4 regions of the Serratia symbiotica genome follow, and region 2 is predicted to be linked to each of the others. Evidence: predicted binding sites of a transcription regulator. Region 2 holds the regulator's gene; each other region holds the start of a gene.
The links. Region 2 encodes ArgR, which controls arginine synthesis, uptake and breakdown. Its sites were predicted from a motif close to ANTGAATAAAAATACANT; they were not measured.

Region 1 (5,441 bases), 1.1 Mb from region 2:
GCCGGGCAACCGGATATCGCCCGCTGGCGGCAGCGTCTGATGGCCTGCGCCGCAGTTGGTGATGGCAGCGGTGCTACGCCGCTGGTGTTGCAGGGTCAACGCCTGTACTTACAGCGCATGTGGCAGAGCGAAGGTGAGGTGGCGGTATTTATCAGCAGCGACCGCGAACATCAGGTAGTAGATGAAGCTCAGTTGCGCGCTATTCTCGATCGGTTGTTTGGTGCGGCTACCGATGAACCGGACTGGCAGAAAATTGCCGCTGCGGTGGCCGTGACCCGGCGAATTGCGGTGATTTCCGGTGGGCCAGGTACCGGTAAAACTGCCACCGTGGCCAAATTACTGGCGGCACTGGTGCAGCTCGATGAGCGCGCGCGGCTACGTATTCAATTGGCGGCACCGACGGGCAAAGCGGCAGCGCGGTTGACTGAGTCGCTTGGCAGCGCCAGCCGTAAGCTGGCGTTAACGCCGACGCAGCAGGCGTTATTCCCGACTGAAGCTGCAACGCTGCATCGGCTGTTGGGTGTGCAACCCAACAGCCAACGCATGCGCTATCATCGCGGTAATCCGCTGCATCTGGATGTGCTGGTGGTGGATGAGGCGTCAATGGTCGATTTGCCGATGATGGCGCGTTTGATTGCCGCTTTGCCGGAACGGGCGCGGGTGATTTTCCTCGGTGACCGTGATCAATTGGCCTCGGTAGAAGCGGGGGCGGTGTTGGGTGATATTTGTCGTTTTGCCGAACAGGGGTACAGCGAGGCGCGTGCCGCAGAGCTAAGCCGTTTGACCGGCTGCCTATTGCGGGGGCAGCAAGCGCGGGCAGAAGCAGCGGTGCGCGACAGCCTATGTTTACTGCGCAAGAGCTATCGCTTTGACGCCAAATCTGGCATCGGCCAATTGGCGCAGGCAGTCAATGTTGGTGATGTTGCACGGGCGCGGTCAGTGATTGACGGTGGTTTCAGCGATGTTGCGGGTTATTCGCTGGCGACCACTGAAGAATACCAGGCGCTGTTGGCGGTGTGTGTGGCGGGATACCGCGATTACCTGAAACAGGTGAGTGCTGGGGCCGATGCCGCGACGGTGCTGGCAGCATTCGGCTGTTTTCAAGTGTTGTGCGCGCTGCGTGTAGGGCCATTCGGCGTTGCCGGGTTGAACCAGCGTATCGAGTCCGGGTTGCAGCATGCCGGGTTGATCCACCGCTCACTGGGGCGCTGGTATCTTGGGCGACCAGTGATGATCGGGCGTAATGACAGTGCGTTGGGGTTGTATAACGGTGATATCGGTATTGCCTTGCGGGATGGGCGCGGTGAGTTGCGCGTGCATTTCCTTCTGCCGGACGGTAGCGTCAAATCGGTGCAGCCAAGCCGTTTGCCCGCGCATGAAACTGCCTACGCGATGACTGTGCATAAATCCCAGGGTTCTGAGTTTGATCATACGCTGTTGGTGTTGCCGACCCATTTCCTGCCGTTGCTGACCCGTGAGTTGGTCTATACCGCCATCACTCGTGCACGTACTCGGCTTTCGCTATACGCCGCCGATGGGGTGTTGATGAAGGCGATTTGCACGCCAACCCAGCGTCGCAGCGGTTTGGCTGAACGCTTGCGGAGTGAGGAATAGACGGCAGAAGAGCACAGCAGGGGTTACAGCTCCGCCAGCAGAATTTTGGCGCGTCGCTGGTAGTTGTATAGCGACTTTTTTTGTATCGGAAGTACCTCGACTTCAGCCGGAGTAAAGCCGCGCTCTTGGAACCAATGGATGCTGCGGGTGGTCAGTACGAACAGTTTTTGCAGGCCCATTTGTCGCGCCTGGCTTTCCACCCGTTGCAGCAGAATTTCGCCGCGCGAAGAACTACGGTAGTCTGGATGTACTGCTAGGCAAGCCATTTCGCCGATTGTCTCTTCTGGAAACGGGTACAGCGCAGCGCAGGCAATGGTCAGATTATCGCGTTCGATAATGGTGAACTTGTCGATTTCCATCTCCAGTTGCTCACGTGAACGGCGTACTAGAATGCCCTGCTGCTCCAGCGGGCGGATCAACTCCAGGATGCCTCCGATATCGTCGATAGTTGCACGGCGCACCTGTTCGGCACTCTCCATAACGATTTGGCTGCCGATGCCATCGCGCGAGAACAGCTCCTGTACCAACGCGCCATCCTCCTGATAGCTGATTAAGTGGCTGCGGCGCACCCCGCTGCGGCAGGCTTTTACTGCGCCGCGCAGGAAACGCACAGTACTGGAATGATAGTCACCGCGCTCTTCCCGCTGCTCAATGCATTTTTGCGTGTCGTTAGGGGAGAGTTCAGAAATGACGTTGCCTTGTGGATCGGTCACACCCTGTGAGGAACAGAAACCGATCATTTTCTCCGCCTTCAGCTTGATCGCCAACTGAGTGGCAACTTCTTCCGAGCTTAGGTTAAAGCTTTCGCCAGTCACCGACACGGCCACTGGGCCGATCAACACGATGGCGTTGTTGGCAAGTTCGTGGTGGATAGCCTTTTCATCAATACGGCGGATACGCCCGCTATGGCAATAATCCACGCCGTCATCGATGCCGAGAGGTTGGGCGATGATAAAGTTGCCGCTGACTACGTTGATGTGCGCACCCTGTAGCGGGGTATTATTGAGGCTCATTGATAGCTGGGCGGTGATGTCCAGTTGCAGTAAGCCGGCAGCCTGTTTAACCCACTCAAGTGTAAGGGCATCAGTGACCCGAGTATGCTTGTGATAAATAGGTTGATAATGATGCAGCGCCAGATTGTTGTCGATCTGTGGCCTTGCACCATAAACTACCACCAGACGAATACCCAAGCTATGCAGCAGGCCGATATCGTTGACGATGCTGGGAAAATTCTCATGCTTGATAGCTTCCCCATCAAGCATGACGACAAATGTCTTGCCCCGATGGGCGTTAATATAGGGAACTGAGTGACGAAATCCTTGAACCAGCTCTGTACTACGTTCCTTCACGGCAAACCCTCATATGCATATTTATACGTTATTTTTGTATTTTTATTCTTTTTTGTGTGGATAGCAAGCGAGAAATTATCTTAATTTCTGTGTTAACCGCACTGAATGGTAATAAATTGAAAACTATAAAAAGATTTTCTGGTGACAGGGTTGGCATGATTGGTTAAAGTTTTCGGCACTTCCGTTTGACTGGTGTTTTTTTCATCTACTTTAATCAGTTATCACTGTCGGAGCCACATGCCAAACTTAAATCACAATCTGGGGCGCCGCCGTTTATTACAAGGGGCTGCTGCCAGTTGGTTGCTGAGTGTGAGTCACGCAGGCTTCGCAGCAGCATCACATGTCATCGCCGTGCGTGTATGGCCTTCTTCCACCTATACTCGCATCACGCTCGAATCTAACGTCGCGCTGAAATACCAACAGTTTGTGCTGACCAATCCTGACCGTGTGGTGGTGGATATCGTTGGTGTGCATCTCAACAGTGTGCTGAAGGGCATCGCTAGCCAGGTTCACGCCGACGATCCTTACCTCAAGCAGGTGCGCGTTGGCCAGTTTGATCAACACACTGTGCGGCTAGTGCTGGAACTTAAGCACAGCGTCAGCCCACACATATTCTCGCTGGCACCGGTGCCAGAGTATCGCCACCGGTTGGTGCTGGATCTCTATCCCACCAAGGGCGGTAGTGGCACGGAGTATGATCCGTTATTGGCGTTACTGGAAGATTACAACCAAGGCGTTCTGGATCGCACGTTGCCAGTAGAGGCGGCGCAGGCTGGCAATGCGGGGCGCGATCGGCCGATTATCATCATGTTAGATCCTGGCCATGGTGGTGAGGATCCCGGCGCGATTGGCATGCTCAAGACGCGCGAGAAGGACATCGTGTTGCAAATTGCCCGCAAGTTGAGCGCGTTGATCAAACGTGAACCTGCGATGAAAGTGTTTATGACGCGTAATGACGATGTGTTTATTCCGCTCAAGGTACGTGTCGCCAAGGCGCGTAAACAGCGTGCTGATTTGTTCGTTTCCATTCACGCCGATGCCTTTACCAGCCGGGCAGCACGCGGTTCATCGGTATTCGCACTATCGACCAAAGGTGCCACCAGCTCGGCGGCCAAGTTCTTGGCACAGACCCAAAACGCCTCAGACCAAATCGGCGGCGTCAGTAAAAGCGGTGACCGTTATCTCGATCATACCTTGTTCGATCTGGTGCAGACGGCGACCATTAATGACAGCCTGAAATTCGGCAATGAAGTGCTGAACCGGATGGGAAAAATTAATCGGTTGCATAAAAATCGTGTCGAGCAGGCGGGCTTTGCGGTGTTAAAGGCTCCGGATATACCTTCGATTCTGGTTGAAACAGCGTTTATTAGCAACCTAGAAGAAGAGCGCAGGTTGCGCACCCATCATTTCCAGCAGCAGGTGGCGGAGTCTGTTCTGGCGGGGATCAAGGCGTACTTTGCTAACGGCGGTGCATTGGCAAGTAGATAATGGCGGTGTTGTCTGCGGATGGGGCCGGTTTTAACCGGTCTCTAATGCTAAAAAACACCCTGGAGGGTGTTTTGCTGTTGTTATCAAGATTGGTTGCGGGGGCCGGATTTGAACCGACGACCTTCGGGTTATGAGCCCGACGAGCTACCAGGCTGCTCCACCCCGCGTCCGTCTTGATACTGTGTTATCGAACCCGACCTATACGGATACTGCTGGCGCAGTATCGGTTGGTTGCGGGGGCCGGATTTGAACCGACGACCTTCGGGTTATGAGCCCGACGAGCTACCAGGCTGCTCCACCCCGCGTCCGATGGATGCGCACTATACTCTCCGTGCATTTTGTTGCAAACCCTTTTTGCAATTTATTGGTAGAAAATCGTTTTTATGCTGAATTTAACCGCAAATTGCATTCTTTTTCATCATCATCCCGCTATCTGGTTTTTTTATTTGCAGCGATTCCTTTATCGATAGGCGTTTGTTATCGTTCAGCCGATATATCATTCAGTATGAGAGTGTGCGATGAAAGGGCGTTGGAATAAATATCTGCTGGGTGGGTTAGTGGGGGTGCTGGTGGGATGTTCGTCTAAGCCGACTGATCGTGGGCAGCAATATAAGGATGGTCGTTTAGATCAGGCGATGGAACGAGTCAATCAGCCTAACGCCAAGGGCGTGCTGGTCAACGCTCAGGATTACTTGAATCAGTTGCTGGAGATCAAGTATGCCGCCCCTGCGCTCTTTGAGCGCCACAATACGACTTACCAGGCGGTGCAAAATTGGCTATCAGCGGGTGCTGATACAGGTCAATTGAACCAGTATGGACTCAGCGCTGACCAGATGAAAGGTGTCGATAACTATGGCAACGTGCAGTTTACTGGCTATTATACACCAGTGTTGCAGGCGCGCTACACCCAACAGGGGGCGTTCCGCTACCCGCTCTACCGCATGCCGCCGAAAGGCAAAAAACCTTTGCCTAACCGTGCAAGCATCTATT
Region 2 (5,441 bases):
ATGACACGTGGCAATCCGTGCGTAGAGGCGGTGTTGGAGCTGGGCATCCCTTACGTTTCCGGCCCACAATGGCTGCATGACTACGTGCTACGCGATCGCTGGGTATTGGCGGTTGCTGGCACCCATGGCAAAACTACTACCGCCGGTATGGTCACCTGGGTACTGGAAGCCTGTGGCTACCAGCCGGGTTTTATCATCGGAGGCGTGCCTGGCAACTTTGAGGTTTCCGCCCGTCTCGGTGGCAGCCCGTTCTTTGTGATCGAAGCCGATGAGTATGACTGTGCGTTCTTCGACAAGCGTGCCAAGTTTATGCACTACAGCCCGCGCACGTTGGTCATGAGCAATCTGGAATTCGATCATGCTGATATTTTCGACGATCTGAAAGCGATCCAGAAGCAGTTTCACCATCTGGTGCGTCTGGTGCCGGGCAAAGGCAAAATCATCCTGCCAGATAACGACAATCATCTGAAACAGGTGATGGCGATGGGATGCTGGAGTGAGCAAGAACTGGTGGGTGAAGAGGGCACATGGTGTGCGCAAAAGCTGACTCCCGATGCCAGCTGTTATGCGGTATTCCTCAACGGCGAACAAGTAGGGGAAGTACAATGGGCGCTGGTGGGTGAGCACAACATGCATAATGGCCTGATGGCGATCGCCGCAACCCGCCATGTGGGGGTGCAGCCTGCGGACGCTTGTCGTGCGCTGGGTAATTTCATTAATGCCCGTCGTCGTCTGGAGCTGTGTGGTGAAGCCAATGGTGTCACGGTGTATGATGATTTCGCCCATCACCCGACGGCGATCCTGGCGACCCTGGCTGCACTGCGTGCCAAGGTTGGTGGCACAGCGCGCATTTTGGCGGTGCTTGAGCCGCGCTCCAATACCTTGAAAATGGGTATCAGCAAGCATGAGCTAGCCCCATCGCTTGGCCGTGCTGATGAAGTGTTCCTGTTCCAGCCGCCTAACATTCCATGGCAGGTGGCGCAAGTGGTCGAGAGCTGTGTGCAACCCGCGCATTGGAGTGCTGACCTTGATATACTGGTGGAAATGATTGTGAAAACCACGCAGCCGGGCGATTATATTTTGGTGATGAGCAACGGGGGGTTCGGCGGCATTCATGATCGCCTGCTAGCAGCCCTGGCGAAAAGCAGGAGTTAAAAGCCATCGAAGGGCCAGAGTAATTAGATTCTTCTGGACGCGTATTAGCCGCCTGTATAACGTGCACCAGTCTCAGCGAACTGTGATTTAAGTCATAGAAATGCATCTTTCGTCTAGCGATGCTTATTATGTTAACCTTTTATTTTTACTATATTTTTAAGAAAGGCTAACAAAATGTGAGCATCATACTTATCTTGTTTGCGTGGTGTTTCACAGTTCCTGTTCGAATAACGTCAGGATGGCTACGTAGAGTTGATGAGTGGTAAAGCTGTTGGCGGGTGTCACGAAAATGGTGTCATCGCCAGCAATGGTGCCGAGAATGCCTTCGGATTTTCCCAGCGAGTCCAGCAAGCGGGCAATGAGCTGTGCCGCACCTGGGCTGGTGTGGATCACCACAATGGCATCGTTGTGATCGATGTCCAGTACTAGGTTCTTCAACGGGCTGGTGGTGGTTGGCATACCGAGTTCGGCTGGAAGGCAATACACCATTTCCATTTTGGCATTACGGGTACGCACCGCGCCGAATTTGGTCAGCATACGTGACACTTTGGATTGGTTAATATTTTCGAAGCCTTCGTCCTGTAGCGCGATAACGATCTCGCCTTGAGAACTGAATTTTTCTTCTTTCAATAGCGCTTTAAACGCTTTGATTAGATCTTCCTGCTTTGCGGGATTACGCATTTTGTACCATGGAATGTTGACGACAGAAGTGATAATTATGCATATAAATGCATTTTTATGCAATAAAAATTAATCCGAGGGAAACATTTATAACCGGGTGGCAAAGATAAGGAAGAGATTTTAACAAAACCTGCCCCTGCTGAATATGCCCTTTCAGCGACTAAAACGGCAGAGGTAGTAAATAAAGTATTACATCAAAGTGTAATGCTACCACGGGCTAACTTACCTATGAATAACTTCGCACTATTTTTGATTAGTGTGCGCCATGTCCTTCAATCGCCAGCGATTTAATCTAGAATGGACTCGCTGTCGCCCGTTTTATTGTCACGATTCTTGAACATAACGTTAAAGAATTATTTTTAAAATGTGTAATGATTTAAAGTTAGTACCTAACGTATTCACAGCACTTTATATTCAAGATGATTAATAAAGGAGTATAGGATGAAAGTTGCAGTTCTCGGTGCTGCTGGCGGTATCGGCCAGGCCCTCTCCCTTCTACTCAAAACCCAGCTTCCTTCAGGTTCTGAACTCTCTCTCTATGACATTGCCCCTATTACCCCTGGTGTTGCCGTTGACTTAAGTCACATCCCCACCGCAGTTAAAATCAAAGGATTCAGTGGTGAAGACGCGACTCCTGCTTTGCATGGTGCGGATGTGGTGCTTATCTCTGCCGGCGTTGCGCGCAAACCAGGCATGGATCGTGCCGATTTGTTCAATGTTAACGCCGGTATCGTGCGCAATTTGACCGAACAAGTGGCGAAAACCTGCCCGAAAGCTTGCATCGGCATTATCACCAACCCGGTCAACACCACGGTAGCCATCGCGGCAGAAGTGCTGAAAAAGGCCGGCGTATATGATAGGAATAAACTGTTCGGAGTGACCTCGCTGGATGTCATCCGTTCCAACACCTTCGTTGCTGAGCTGAAAGGCAAGCAGCCGCAAGAGCTGAATGTGCCGGTTATCGGTGGTCATTCTGGTGTCACTATCCTGCCGCTGCTGTCACAGATCCCTGGCTTGAGCTTCACCGAGCAGGAAATAGCAGATCTAACCAAGCGTATTCAGAATGCCGGTACTGAAGTGGTTGAAGCCAAAGCTGGTGGTGGGTCAGCTACCCTGTCCATGGGACTGGCGGCGGCCTGCTTCGGCCTGTCTTTGGTGCGGGCGCTACAGGGTGAAAAAGGCATGGTGGTATGCGCTTATGTTGAAGGTGACGGCAAGTACGCACGCTTCTTCGCACAGCCGCTGTTACTGGGCAAAAATGGTGTTGAAGAACGTCAAGACATCGGCACCCTGAGCGCATTCGAACAGCAAGCGCTCACCGAGATGCTGGACGTGCTGCATAAAGATATCGAATTAGGCGAGAGGTTTATCGATAACTGATCGTGGCAGAAATTTTGCATGCAGCAAACCGCCGGATAGGGATCCGGCGGTTTTTTTTGGCCTGCGCTTACGACTTGATACGTGCTTTTCGATCCAATAGGCGATCACTGTACGGATCAAAATAGCGGCTTGGCCAGATCTCTGAAGGATGTACACCGAGCGCCTCAGCGATCAGCCACTCACCTTTCGGCCAGGGGCGCGACAGCGCATTGGCCAACGTTGATGAACTCAAACCGGCACAGCGAGATACCGCCGCTAGTGTTGTTCCCTTCTTGCGTAGTGCCGCGATGATATCTGCCGGGTGCCAATCCTGATGCCTTGAATTCATTTTTACAATCCTTTTTAATTAGCAAAAGTTCACTTAGTGGTATAAATAACTGGTCAAGGTTAATTGTTTTAACAGTATGAAAAGCTTATACGGAAATAAATATACCATTAAATTTCTGAAAAATATCTTAATGGTTTCCTAAGGATAACGCTACTCACAATTACTCAGAGATAATGGCTATGAAAAACGAGTGGTTTGCTGCCAAGGATCTTACTAACATCGTAGGATTACCTTCTTCCACACAGGGAATAAATCTGATGGCTCGGCGCGAGGGATGGATCAGCCGCAGGCGAAAAGGCGTGCAGGGGAAAGCTTTGGAATATCATATCAGTAGCTTGCCATATGGTGCTCGCAATGTATTGTTATTGAAGGATAATATGGCGGTTTATGAAGTGGAAAGGCAGGATACACTGTCGGTGTGGGTTGAGTACTACTACTACCTAACGGAAAGTGAGCGCGAGAAGATGTTCGCGTTTCTCATACGGGAAGGGATTGGTGGCCTGTTGGCGCGGATCTCCGACGAAAAGTAATCAGACTCTCCTGGTGCGTGTCTTGTATCTATAAAGGTTTTTCGAAAACGTCATTTTCTTAAAATGCGCATTGCACCGCAAAGTGAACCAAAACCCGCCAGTCCATCGGCATGGCGTGATATCTCCTCCAGCGTCGTTCCCCTCTTGCTTATCCACTGGGTAATCAACCCCGATTCCTAAAATTCATGTTCACTCTCTTTTTTTGATTAGCAAAACCCATATTAGTGGTATAACTAATATGTAGAAGTTAGTTGTTTAAGCAACATGTAATGCTTATATGGCAACAAATACACCACTAACTCTCCTAAAAATATAAAAAATTTCTGAAAAATAATGTTACTCACAATGACTCAGAGATAATAGCTATGAAAAATGAGTGGTTCGCTGCCAAGGATCTTACCAACATCGCAGGATTACCTTCTTCTACACAGGGAATAAATCTGATGGCTCGGCGCGAGGGATGGATCAGCCGCAGGCGAAAAGGCGTGCAAGGAAAAGCCTTGGAGTATCATATCAACAGCTTGCCGCACAATGTACGCAACCTATTGTTATTGAATGAGGATGGGGCGGTTTATGAAGTGGAAAGGCAGGATCCGCTGACAGTGTGGATTGAGTACTATTATTACCTAACGGAAAGTGAGCGCGAAAAAATGCTTGCGTTTCTAATACGAAAAGGGATTGGTGGCCTGTTGGCGTGCATCAACGAGGAGAAGTAATCAGGCTCGAGCTGCGAACCTGTGCCTGTAAAGGTATTTTTAGAAATGACAAACTTTTTAAAATTCGCGTTGCACCGCCAAGCGAGCCAAACCCTCCAGCGCGTCGCGATACGGCGATTTCGGCAGTGCTTGCAGTGCGGCGATCGCCTTGTTGGCTTCTTCCTCAGCGCGATTATGGGTGTATTCCAGTGAAGCGCATTGCTGCATGGCCTGTAGCACCGGTTCCAGCAGATGTCGCCTGTTGCCTTGTTCAATGGCCTCACGGATCATCGATCTTTGCGCTTCGTCGCCATGATGCATGGCATGCAGCAGCGGTAGAGTGGGTTTCCCTTCATTCAGATCGTCACCGGTATTTTTACCCAAGGTGCTGCCATTGGCACTGTAATCGAGCAGATCGTCGATCAATTGGAATGCGGTACCGAGGTAGCGGCCATAATCCTGCAATGCTTTTTCTTCCGCCTGGTTGGCACCGGATAAGATCGCCGATGACTGTGCCGCCGCTTCGAACAAGCGGGCGGTTTTGCTGTAGATCACCTGCATATAGCTTTCTTCAGTGATGTCAGGATCGCGCACGTTCATTAACTGGAGCACTTCGCCTTCGGCAATCACGTTTACTGCCTCGGACATCAGCGCTAGCACGCGCAGCGATTT
Region 3 (5,441 bases), 170 kb from region 2:
AACTCTATCTTCTCAGTCACACGATAATAGGCTTGAAGAAAACTGTTTAACAATGAAAGCCCCCCATTGCTTATGTTCAGTATTAACAGTGTCAACGGGAATCAACTGGAAAGCCGTATTTAAAATATGTTGATCAACTTTCTCCACACCCCATAAATCATTTATGGATATTGTATTATTGATAATATTTGATAAATATTGCTCATGATCGTTTAAAAATATCTCATTGAGTTTTATTTTTTAATATCATAGACTCCTTGTTGATAACTCTCATGAATAATTTTCCTCCCAAGCATTTCGTACTTTGGCTTTAAAGTCAAATATTCAATTAACAGAGACTGCATATCATCAAAATAGTCGCCCCACAATTTATGAATCGCCATGCTAGGAAATACGGAGTAGCGACCTCCTACCATTCCAATAGAATGATCATTAAATAACGTCAATAGTAATATTATTTTGACGGTATCCCTACCCATTGGGTAATTATGAAAGACTACAGGTAGGGCTGAAATGGCTGACGTTGTTCCATCAGATATCTGATATCAATAATCAGGCATTAACGGAAGTTTTGAATACGCCAAGATGATATCTTTACAGTATTCTCTATCTTCTTCAGTGAGCTGCTTGAAATACTCTATTATCAATATAGAGCAAGCATCTGCTGGTATATGTAGTGGTCAACAAAAACTGGCCACGGCTTTAGAGTTTTTCCAGAACAATCGTTCTGATTCATTCGGCGTCAAACCACCATTATATTGATGAGGTCTGATCTGACTGTAATATCCCGTGATGTAATGAGTTATCGCCGTGCTGGCTTCGCTAAAATTCACGCATCCATTATCCGGCACCCACTCCGTTTTCAGACTTCTAAAAAAACGTTCCGTCGGGCTGTTATCCCAGCAATTTCCTCTGCGACTCAGGCTTTGCTATATCTGATATCGCCACAGTAACTGTCTGAAATTCCTGCTGGTATAGTGGCTGCCTTGATCCGAGTGATATAGCAAGTCAGCGGGCTTTCCTCGCGCTTCCCAGGCCATGGACAGCGTTTTCGCTGTCAGTGCAGAGTCTGGGAAAAATGACAGCGCCCAGCCAACCGATTTACGGGAAAACAGATCAAGCACAACGGCTAAATAAGCCCAGCGTTTACCCGTCTAGATATAAGTCACATCACCGCACCACACCTGATTAGGCTCTGTTACTGCAAACTGGCGTTCCAGATAATTGGGGATCTCTACGTGTTCCTTAGACGCCTTCTTATATCGATGACCAGGCTGCTGACAGCTGATGAGATTAAGTTCTTTCATTAGCTTGGGTGCCCGCCAGCGGCTTAGTTTTACACCTTTGTTCGTGACCATCGCGGCAATATTACGTGCGCCTGCGGAGCTGTTACTTTCGCGATAACTTTCACCGACAAGACTGAGTAATGCCACCCGTGTGGCATCAGGCTTTTTTGGCTGCCGCCAGTATTTGTAGCTGCTGCGATGAACCCCAAACACGTTGCACACAACGGCAACAGGAAACCACGCCCTGAGTTTCTCAACTCATGAGAACTGTTCAGGGAGTCTGACATCAAGAGCGCGGTAGCCTTTTTTAATCTATCTCTTTCCATTTCAACGCGTTGAAGTTTTTTCTTCAGCTCGCGTATTTCAATCTGCTCAGGTGTCATGGGTGAAGCTATGGGTGATTTTCCCGCTCGCTCTTCTTTCAACTGGCGGCCCCACTTATCCATCGTGGATTTGCCGACATTCATTGCCGTAGCAGCGGTGGCAACGGTGTAATGCTGATCGAGTACAAGCTGGGCAGCTTCGAGACGAAACTCGGCGCTAAAATTACGTCTGTTACGTCCGGTCATAATGTCACCTGTTTTGACTATGAGCCGATGATATCACCTCTATTTAGGGGGCCAAATTAACTATGCCACTACAGTTCGGCAGTGAGGGGGTGGCGCTGTCCGGCTTCTTTGTGGCATATATGATCATTCTGACCAATATCATGAGTGTGTTGGTGATGAACCACTACGGCACCGGTAGCAAGAAAAGCCTGAGTGGAGCGCTGTTGGCACTGACGAAAAACCCCCTGATCATCGGCGCGCTGTTGGGGGTGCTGATGAACCTGTGCAACCTACACATTACCGGCGCGATAAAACAGCTGTTCGTGTATCTGTCTCACGCTGCAACGCCACTGAGCCTGATGTCGGTTGGCGCAGGGCTGATTGTCAGCATGCATATCCGCAAGCTGGTTTCCATCTCTTATGCGACCATGCTGAAATTGGTGGCAATGCCTTTGATTACCATTGCGCTGGTTCACTATTTCGGTGCCACCGGCGTGCCGGCCCGCATCGCGATTCTCTATTCTGCCGTCCCTTGCGCTGGCAACGCCTATATTTTGGCGCGGCAAATGGGTGGCGATCATGAAGCGATGGCCTCCATCATCACCTCGACGACGCTGCTTTCGATCATCACCGTCACCTTCATCCTGGGCAGCGTAGCCCTTTAAGGGGTTTGAGGGTCAAGCGTACGTTTCCGTACGCTTGACCCTCAAACCCCATACACTGTATCGGGTGGACGGCAAGACCTGGTTGAGCACTGTTGCAAATAGCGGATAGCGTTAAACTTATCGCCACCTTTTTGCTGAGGGAGCAGCGTATGGATCCTTTCCGTGGTCGTCATTTTCAGCATGACATCCTCCTGGGGGCGAGATGCGTCTGGTGAGCAGAGCCTTTGAAATGTAAGACTCTATTACCGAACATGAGGTCTGTCCCTCCTCAATCTTTGCAACAGTGCCGTTATTTTGATGGATGCGACCTACGGCAGTCGACGTATGTGCATTGAATGACGGGAACACAGCGTGTTACATGCGGCGGCAATCTCTCGCGTGGTCATGTCTTTGGCGTACAGCAACAGGATTTGGTTATCCATCCCGGTAATTCGGGTCTGGTTTTTCTTCACCAGTTGCGATTTAAAGGTTGCTTCGCGATCGCGGGCAATACGCAGCTCCAGCGGGCGATCAACAGTGGTTACGATCTTTGTCGAGTAGTCATTGCGGGGTATTGGAGCCAGATTTGGGCTGATTTTTATCGTAGCCCAGGTGGTGAGTCATTTCAGCGTTGGGAGCTGCCTCGACGCTAATTTTCTTCAGCAGGCGAGCGAACTGGCTAAGGTCCTCAGGGGTTTTGAGATTTTTGACCAGTTCGTTAGCCAGAGCTTGCAACTGTTTTCGTCCATAAATTAACCTTCATTTGATGCTGGATTGAACATATCAAAATCAGGCAATTACACAACTTTATGTACAGGCTCAATACAGTTAATCAGTGGCGCTTACCTTCGTCGTCGTCGCTGAAATCACTACCTTCGTCGTCCGCGTTCGGATCTTCAAAATAAGTCCCCCAACCGTCGTAGTTGACACCACAGCGCTCCGCCAGCGCCACCAATTGCTCCACCTGCGTGTCGATGAGTTCGGCGTTCAGACCAACTTCACTGATCACATCGCAGCCCATCACCAGTGAACCGTCTTCAATTTCCAGCTCTTCAGCGTCGGTCACTTCAAAGCCCAGCTTGAAGGCTTCCACGGCAGCCTGCTCCAGTGCTTCAAATTTTTCAGCAGAGAGATGGTGCTCTATGGTATAGAGCGCGTGTGGATCGCTGCCATCTTCCAGCAGTTCTTCGATGATCAGGCGGGTATCTTCACGTTGTTCTTCCACCAATGCACGGTTTGCCATACCTATATCCTCAAGTCAGATTTCCTTCTATTTTCACACACTGCCGATATGGCTTCCATGATAAACATGAAAGATTTCTGCTCAAGAGTTGAAATTGAATATTCACACATATAAAGTGAATTATAATTCAACAAATCAACCAGGATATACGGAAATGAGTACCAGAAACCCGTTCTACAAACGCCACTTGCTAAGGTTAATGGATCTCACACCTACAGAGCTGCTGGCGCTGCTGGCACTGGCTGCCGATCTTAAACAGGCGAAAAAGCAAGGCCGGGAAACACGCCGACTTCTGGGCAAAAACATTGCGCTCATTTTCGAAAAAAACTCGACCCGTACCCGATGTGCTTTCGACGTTGCCGCATTCGATCAGGGCGCCCAGATCACCTACCTCGGCCCAAGCGGTAACCAGATCGGCCATAAAGAATCGATGAAGGATACCGCCAGAGTGCTAGGCCGCATGTACGATGGCATTCAGTACCGTGGCTACGGCCAGCAATGGGTGGAAACGCTGGCCAACCATGCTGGCGTACCGGTGTGGAACGGGTTGACCAACGAGTTTCATCCAACCCAGTTGCTGGCGGATCTGCTCACCGTGCAGGAACAATTGCCGGGTAAGGCGCTGCACGAAGTGAAGCTCGCCTATGTCGGTGATGCACGCAACAACATGGGCAATACTCTGCTGGAGGCCGCCGCATTGACGGGCATGGATCTACGGCTGGTAGCCCCGAAGGGCTGTTGGCCCCAGGCAAAACTGGTAGCCGAGTGCCAGGCGATGGCACAACAGACCGGCGCAAAACTCACATTGACTGAAGATATCGCCACAGGGGTGAAAGACGCAGACTTCCTCTATACCGATGTGTGGGTGTCGATGGGTGAGCCGAAAGAAACCTGGCAAGAACGTATCGCGCTGCTAAAGCCATACCAAGTCAACACAGCGATGTTGAAACTGACCGGCAATCCGCAAGTAAAGTTCCTGCATTGCCTGCCAGCATTCCATGACCATCAAACCACACTCGGCAAGCAAATGGCGGAACAGTACGGGCTGCACGACGGCATGGAAGTCACCGATGCGGTGTTCGAATCGCTGCACAGCGTCGTATTTGATCAGGCGGAGAACCGGCTACACACCATTAAGGCGGTGCTGGTCGCCACGCTGAGCGAATCGATTTAAATCCGCCATAACTAATTAGGATGTCGAGTGGCAACCAGGCTGCTGGGCATCAATGGCAAAAATCGACGTTTTACCGTTTGCAGTAGCGAGAAGCCTGCGTATAATGCGCGGCAATTCGCCAGGAGAAAGCATGAAACACAACCTTTGTTTTGCTACCCACAATCGGCAGCCAATTAGCAGTTCGCTGCCGTTGTTTCTCTTGTTGCTAGACTGATTGTTTCAGGCCCCTCGTTGAGGGGCTTTTTTTTGCTTTGAGAATATCCCAACGTCCCGCGCCACGGGCATGCGTCGAGGAAAGTAAAAAATGGCCAATCCGCTGTATCGCAAACATATCATCTCTATTAATGACCTTAGCCGCGAGGATCTGGAACTGGTGCTGCGCACTGCCGCCAGCCTGAAGGCCCATCCGCAGCCGGAACTGTTGAAGCACAAGGTGATCGCCAGTTGCTTCTTTGAAGCCTCGACCAGAACCCGTTTGTCATTCGAAACCGCGATGCACCGCCTCGGCGCATCGGTAGTCGGTTTCGCAGACGGCAACAACACCTC
Region 4 (5,441 bases), 210 kb from region 2:
TTCAGCAGTTGGGTCATGACATCGTCGGCATTGTTCAAATCGTCAAGGGTTTCAAACAGCGGCACGACCGGTAGCGCGAATGGGCAATCGGCTTCTTTCAACAGCAGATGCACTGCCAGCACATCGGAAGGGGTACGTGCCATCGAAATCACATAGGCGGCGATTGAGTCCTGAGGTGCTTCGGCGATCACCCGGCAGGTTTCCAACACTTCCTGAGTGTCAGCACTTGGCTCCCACCTCAGTGGCACCAGTGGGCGTTTGGAGTTCAGCTCACGGATCAAGAACGCTTGTTTATCGGCTTCCGACCAGCTTTCATAGTCACCCAAGCCCAGATAGCGGGTCAACTCAGCAATGGCTTCGGTATGGCGGGTGCTTTCCTGGCGCACATCGATGCGCACCAGCGACACGCCAAAACAGCGCACGCGGCGCAGGGTATCCAGTAACTGGCCATTGGCGATGATGCTCATGCCGCTGGCCTGTAGCGACCGATAGCAGGCGTACAGGGGGGCCCACAACTGGTCGTTATTTACCAGTAGATCGCGTGGCTTCAATACCCGCTCGCCCTTCAGTTGACCCGCCAGATAGGCTTGGGTGCTCATCAATTGGCTGCGCAACCGTTTCATTATTTCTCGGTACGGCTCCTGCTTTTCGCCGTTGCCAGCGAGGGCGAGCAATTCTGGCGTACATTCGGTTATCGACAGTTCGGACACCAGCACCTGAATATCGCGGATAAACAGATCGCAGGCTTTCCAACGGCTGAGCAGCAGAACGTGGCGGGTGATCTCGGCGGTCACGTTTGGGTTGCCATCGCGGTCGCCGCCCATCCAGGAAGTGAAGCGTACCGGCACCGCTTCCGCTGGCAAGCTGTAAGCGATAGAGTTTTCTAGCTGTTCGTTGAATTCGCGCAGGAAGGCCGGCACGCCATCCCACAGGCTGTTTTCCACTACCGTAAAGCCCCACTTGGCTTCGTCGATAGGCGAAGGACGATGTCTGCGTATCTCGTCGGTGTGCCAACACTGGGCCACCAACTGACGCAGGCGGCGCATGATCTTGTTACGCGGGTAGTCAGCCAAATCGTTATGGTCGAGTTGGCTGAGGCAGGTGTTGACCTCAACCAGTTTGTGGATCAAGGTACGGCGGGTAATTTCCGTTGGGTGCGCAGTCAGCACCAGCTCAATGGAAAGTTGGGACACGGCGTCTTGCAACTCTTTGGTGCTGAGTTTTTTATCCTTCAGCCGGGTGAACAACTGAGTCAGCGCTTCTGGATTGCTGGCGGCTTCGCCGTTGGGCGAAATGCTGTGGTACTGCTCGGCAACGTTGGTCAGGTTGAGAAACTGACTGAAGGCACGCGCCACTGGCAGCAGCTCGTCGTTGGACAAGTTTTGCAATGTGGAGAGCAGTTCCTGACGGTGCGCTTCGTTACCGGCGCGTGAAGATTTGGAAAGCATACGGATAGTTTCAACGCGGTCGAGAATAGGCTCACCCAACGCTTCTTTAATAGTATCGCCGAGCAATTTGCCGAGCATACTGACATTACTGCGCATTGCCGAATATTGTTCGTTCATATAACCCCTGGCCCAGTTCTGTATTTACCCTTCATCTTTCAAACCGCAGTGGCGTTGGCTTCACTGAGTTAAATGGCCCACGCCCCTTCGGGCTGCTGCTTTGCGGCATTTGAATCGGTTCCCGACCGATTTGTCCCGGCTGATTTATCACTCTGGTCACTTGTTGGAGTCAAGCGTCCAAGGAGGCATGTGCTTACCGCCTGGCTGCAATTTGAAATCAATGGGGTCGATGACTTTTTGTCTGGTAAGTCAATTTCACGCATTAGACAAAGAGCGCCTGTTTCCGGCGCACCACATGTTTGCCCCATGGTCAATTGACACTATTTTTAGCAAAAAAACATCAAAATCGGCATATTTTCTGAAATTCAATTACGGTGTTCCGGTGATCAGCCAGGCTTATTTCAGCCTTTTTATGCTTATTTGGCGATAGGGGGATCATACGATGATTCCCCTACTTACCCTAAATTTACTGATAGCAAAAATGATCTATCAACTGCCCCAGCAATGTACGGGTTGGCTCGATAAACCCTATATCAAGATATTCGTCCGGTTGATGTGCCTGATTGATGGAACCAGGGCCAAGTACCAATGTTGGGCACAATTGCTGAATGAACGGCGCTTCAGTGCAGTAGTTAATGGCCTGAATATGGGTGCCTAACAACTGCTCAATCACTGCCACCATGGGGTGATCGGTCGGGCATTCGTAGCCGGGAATTGAGGCGTGCAGTTCCTCGATGGTGAGGCGGCCTGGCCAACGCTGGCTGATCGGCTCTAGTGCCTGATGCACCAACTGGTTGATATTGTCGAGTGTCATGCCCGGCAGTGGGCGGATGTCCAGATGCAGCTCACAGCAAGCGCAGATACGATTGGCTGCATCACCGCCATTGATATAGCCAAAGTTCATGGTGGGATAAGGCACCGCAAAGGCTGGATTGTTGTAACGTTGTTGCAGCGTGTTGCGCAGCGCTATCAGTTGACCAATGGATCCGTGCATCAGATCGATCGCGTTGACACCGCGCGCCGGATCGCTGGAGTGGCCAGACTGGCCGACGATGCGAATGGCATTGGCGATATGGCCTTTGTGCGCGTGCACTGGTTGTAGTGAGGTCGGCTCGCCGATAATGGCAAAATCTGGGCGAATGGCAGTAGAAGCGGCGAAATAGCGTGCACCAGCCATCGTCGTTTCTTCATCTGCGGTGGCCAAAATGTACAGCGGCTTGGTCAGCTTGGCGGCGTTGATATCGCGCACCGCATCCAGAATAAAAGCGAAGAAGCCTTTCATGTCGGCGGTACCTAGGCCATACAGCTTGTTATCGTGTTCTGTCAGGGTAAAAGGATCGCGCGTCCAACGGCCTGCATCATAAGGCACCGTATCGGTGTGGCCGGCTAACAGCAGGCCACCGTGGCCTTCGCCGTAGCTGGCCAGCAGATTGAATTTATTGCGGGAGTCCGGCACTGGTTGTACGTTGACGTGAAAACCCAAATCGGCAAACCATCCAGCCAGTAAGTTGATTAATGCTTCATTACTTTGATCGAGGGCGCTGTCGATGGCGCTGATCGAAGGAGTGGCGATTAATGCCCGGTACAGCTCAATAAATGGCGGTAATTTCATCTTCACTGTTGACAGCCTTTGGTGAGGGTAGTATCAATATTCATGCAATTTTAATGAATAAAAATACATTAAATTAGGGCATAAGGAAACCCGGCACTCAGATGGTTATAAAAACATCAATGCTCGACTACTCTGTGGGTGAACTGCGCAACATCGCGGGTGCCCCCTTGAATACAACAAGACATTAGCCAAAAAGGTGAACAGCCCCATGTTGAATACGCTGATTGTTGGTGCCAGTGGTTATGCCGGAGCAGAGCTGACGGCTTACCTCAATCGCCACCCATGCATGAACATAACCGCTTTAGCGGTTTCAGCGCAAAGTGCAGATGCAGGAAAGTTGCTCTCCGATCTGCATCCTCAGTTGAAAGGCATTGTCGATCTCCCACTGCAGCCATTGGTTGATGTTGTGCAAGCGGCCAAAGGTATCGACGTGGTGTTCCTCGCCACCGCCCATGAAGTCAGTCACGATATCGCGCCAGTGTTTCTGGCGGCAGGCTGCGTGGTCTTCGATCTTTCCGCTGCCTTCCGTGTGCGCAACGCCAGTTTTTACCGCCAGTATTACGGTTTCGAACATCAGCACGACGATCTGCTGGATCAGGCGGTGTACGGTCTGGCGGAATGGCAGAGTGAACAGATCAAACAGGCGCAGTTGATCGCCGTGCCGGGTTGTTACCCAACGGCGGCTCAGTTGGCGCTAAAACCGCTCATTGATCAAGCGCTGCTAAACCTTGACCAATGGCCGGTGATCAACGCCACCAGTGGTGTCAGCGGTGCTGGTCGCAAAGCCAACATCACCACCAGCTTCTGCGAGATAAGCCTACAACCGTATGGCGTTTTCACCCATCGTCACCACCCAGAAATCGTCGCGCACCTGGGTGTACCGGTGATCTTCACGCCACATTTGGCTCACTTCCCGCGCGGTATTCTCGAAACCATTACCTGCCGTTTGAAGTCTGGCGTGGCTGTGCAGGATGTGGCCCGCGTCTATCACGCTGCCTATGATGGCAAACCGCTGGTGCGGCTGTACGACCAAGGCATGCCAGCGTTAAAAGCGGTGATCGGCCTGCCGTTTTGCGACATCGGCTTTGCAGTGCAGGGCGAGCACCTGATCGCCGCAGTGGCAGAAGACAACCTGCTGAAAGGCGCAGCCGCTCAGGCGGTGCAATGCCTGAATATCCGTTTCGGCTTCCCGGAAACCCAGTCACTCTTTTAAACCAGTATGAGTAAAACGATGAACCCGTTAATTATCAAATTAGGTGGCATGTTATTAGGCAGTGAAGAAGCACTGGATCGCCTGTTTACCGCGTTGGATAGCTACCTTCAGCAGCATCAACGCCCACTGATTATCGTGCACGGTGGTGGCTGCGTAGTGGATGATCTGATGAAACAGCTTTCCCTGCCCGTGGTGAAGAAAAATGGCCTGCGGGTGACCCCTGCCGATCAGATCGACATTATTACCGGCGCGTTGGCTGGCACCGCCAACAAAACACTGTTGGCGTGGGCGATAAAACAGCGGATTAATGCGGTTGGTCTAAGCCTAGCAGATGGCGGCAGCGTCACAGTGACCCAACTTGATGCGGCACTGGGCCATGTCGGCAATGTGCAGCCGGGTTCGCCAGCATTGCTCAATACCCTGCTGGATGCTGGCTATTTTCCAGTAATCAGCTCCATCGGCATTACCGCCGATGGGCAGTTAATGAATATAAACGCTGATCAAGCGGCAACGGCCCTGGCCGCCACGTTGGACGCGGATTTGATCCTGCTGTCGGATGTCAGCGGCATCCTTGATGGCAAAGGGCAGCGCATCACGCAAATAACCACGCAGAAAGCGGAACAACTGATTGCCCAGGGCATTATCACCGATGGTATGGTGGTGAAGGTGAATGCGGCGCTTGATGCTGCCCGCACCCTGGATCGGTCAGTGGATATTGCCAGTTGGCGTCATGCCGATCAGCTTCCTGCTCTGTTTAACGGCGTGCCCATTGGCACCCGGATCCTCGCTTAAATTTAGAATTAAAAAGGAATAGATCATGCAAAATCAAGGCATCAAAAAAATCGTTCTGGCGTACTCTGGCGGCTTAGATACCTCGGCCATCATTCCATGGCTGAAAGAAAATCATGGTGGTTGTGAAGTGGTGGCGTTTGTCGCAGACATCGGCCAGGAGCGCAGCGATCTGGAAGGCATAGAGCAAAAAGCCCTGCAATCCGGTGCCTCAGAGTGCTATGTGGTTGATCTAAGAGAAGAGTTTATCCGAGATTACGTT

Region 1: the regulator ArgR is predicted to act here: its motif matches at 2,997-3,014, upstream of argA (amino-acid N-acetyltransferase).
Region 3: the regulator ArgR is predicted to act here: its motif matches at 3,836-3,853, upstream of argF (ornithine carbamoyltransferase).
Region 4: the regulator ArgR is predicted to act here: its motif matches at 3,230-3,247, upstream of argC (N-acetyl-gamma-glutamyl-phosphate reductase).

What each region holds. Positions count from the first base shown of each region.
Region 1 covers NZ_CP050855.1:2,352,844-2,358,284, reverse strand. The annotation lists gene recD (exodeoxyribonuclease V subunit alpha) at 1-1,614, shown strand, start outside; gene argA (amino-acid N-acetyltransferase) at 1,638-2,963, opposite strand; gene amiC (N-acetylmuramoyl-L-alanine amidase AmiC) at 3,201-4,451, shown strand; tRNA gene SYMBAF_RS11825 (tRNA-Met) at 4,542-4,618, opposite strand; tRNA gene SYMBAF_RS11820 (tRNA-Met) at 4,680-4,756, opposite strand; gene mltA (murein transglycosylase A) at 4,970-5,441, shown strand, end outside.
Region 2 covers NZ_CP050855.1:110,626-116,066, forward strand. The annotation lists gene mpl (UDP-N-acetylmuramate:L-alanyl-gamma-D-glutamyl-meso-diaminopimelate ligase) at 1-1,155, shown strand, start outside; gene argR (transcriptional regulator ArgR) at 1,366-1,836, opposite strand; gene mdh (malate dehydrogenase) at 2,278-3,216, shown strand; gene SYMBAF_RS00630 (helix-turn-helix domain-containing protein) at 3,284-3,544, opposite strand; gene SYMBAF_RS00635 (DNA-binding protein) at 3,724-4,074, shown strand; gene SYMBAF_RS00640 (DNA-binding protein) at 4,440-4,790, shown strand; gene ispB (octaprenyl diphosphate synthase) at 4,848-5,441, opposite strand, start outside.
Region 3 covers NZ_CP050855.1:280,272-285,712, reverse strand. The annotation lists partial or broken gene SYMBAF_RS01430 (IS3 family transposase) at 681-1,855, opposite strand; gene SYMBAF_RS01425 (AEC family transporter) at 1,918-2,499, shown strand; partial or broken gene SYMBAF_RS01420 (transposase) at 2,847-3,231, opposite strand; gene rraB (ribonuclease E inhibitor RraB) at 3,311-3,721, opposite strand; gene argF (ornithine carbamoyltransferase) at 3,876-4,895, shown strand; gene pyrB (aspartate carbamoyltransferase) at 5,200-5,441, shown strand, end outside.
Region 4 covers NZ_CP050855.1:3,255,466-3,260,906, forward strand. The annotation lists gene ppc (phosphoenolpyruvate carboxylase) at 1-1,565, opposite strand, end outside; gene argE (acetylornithine deacetylase) at 2,032-3,177, opposite strand; gene argC (N-acetyl-gamma-glutamyl-phosphate reductase) at 3,386-4,390, shown strand; gene argB (acetylglutamate kinase) at 4,409-5,182, shown strand; gene SYMBAF_RS16095 (argininosuccinate synthase) at 5,208-5,441, shown strand, end outside.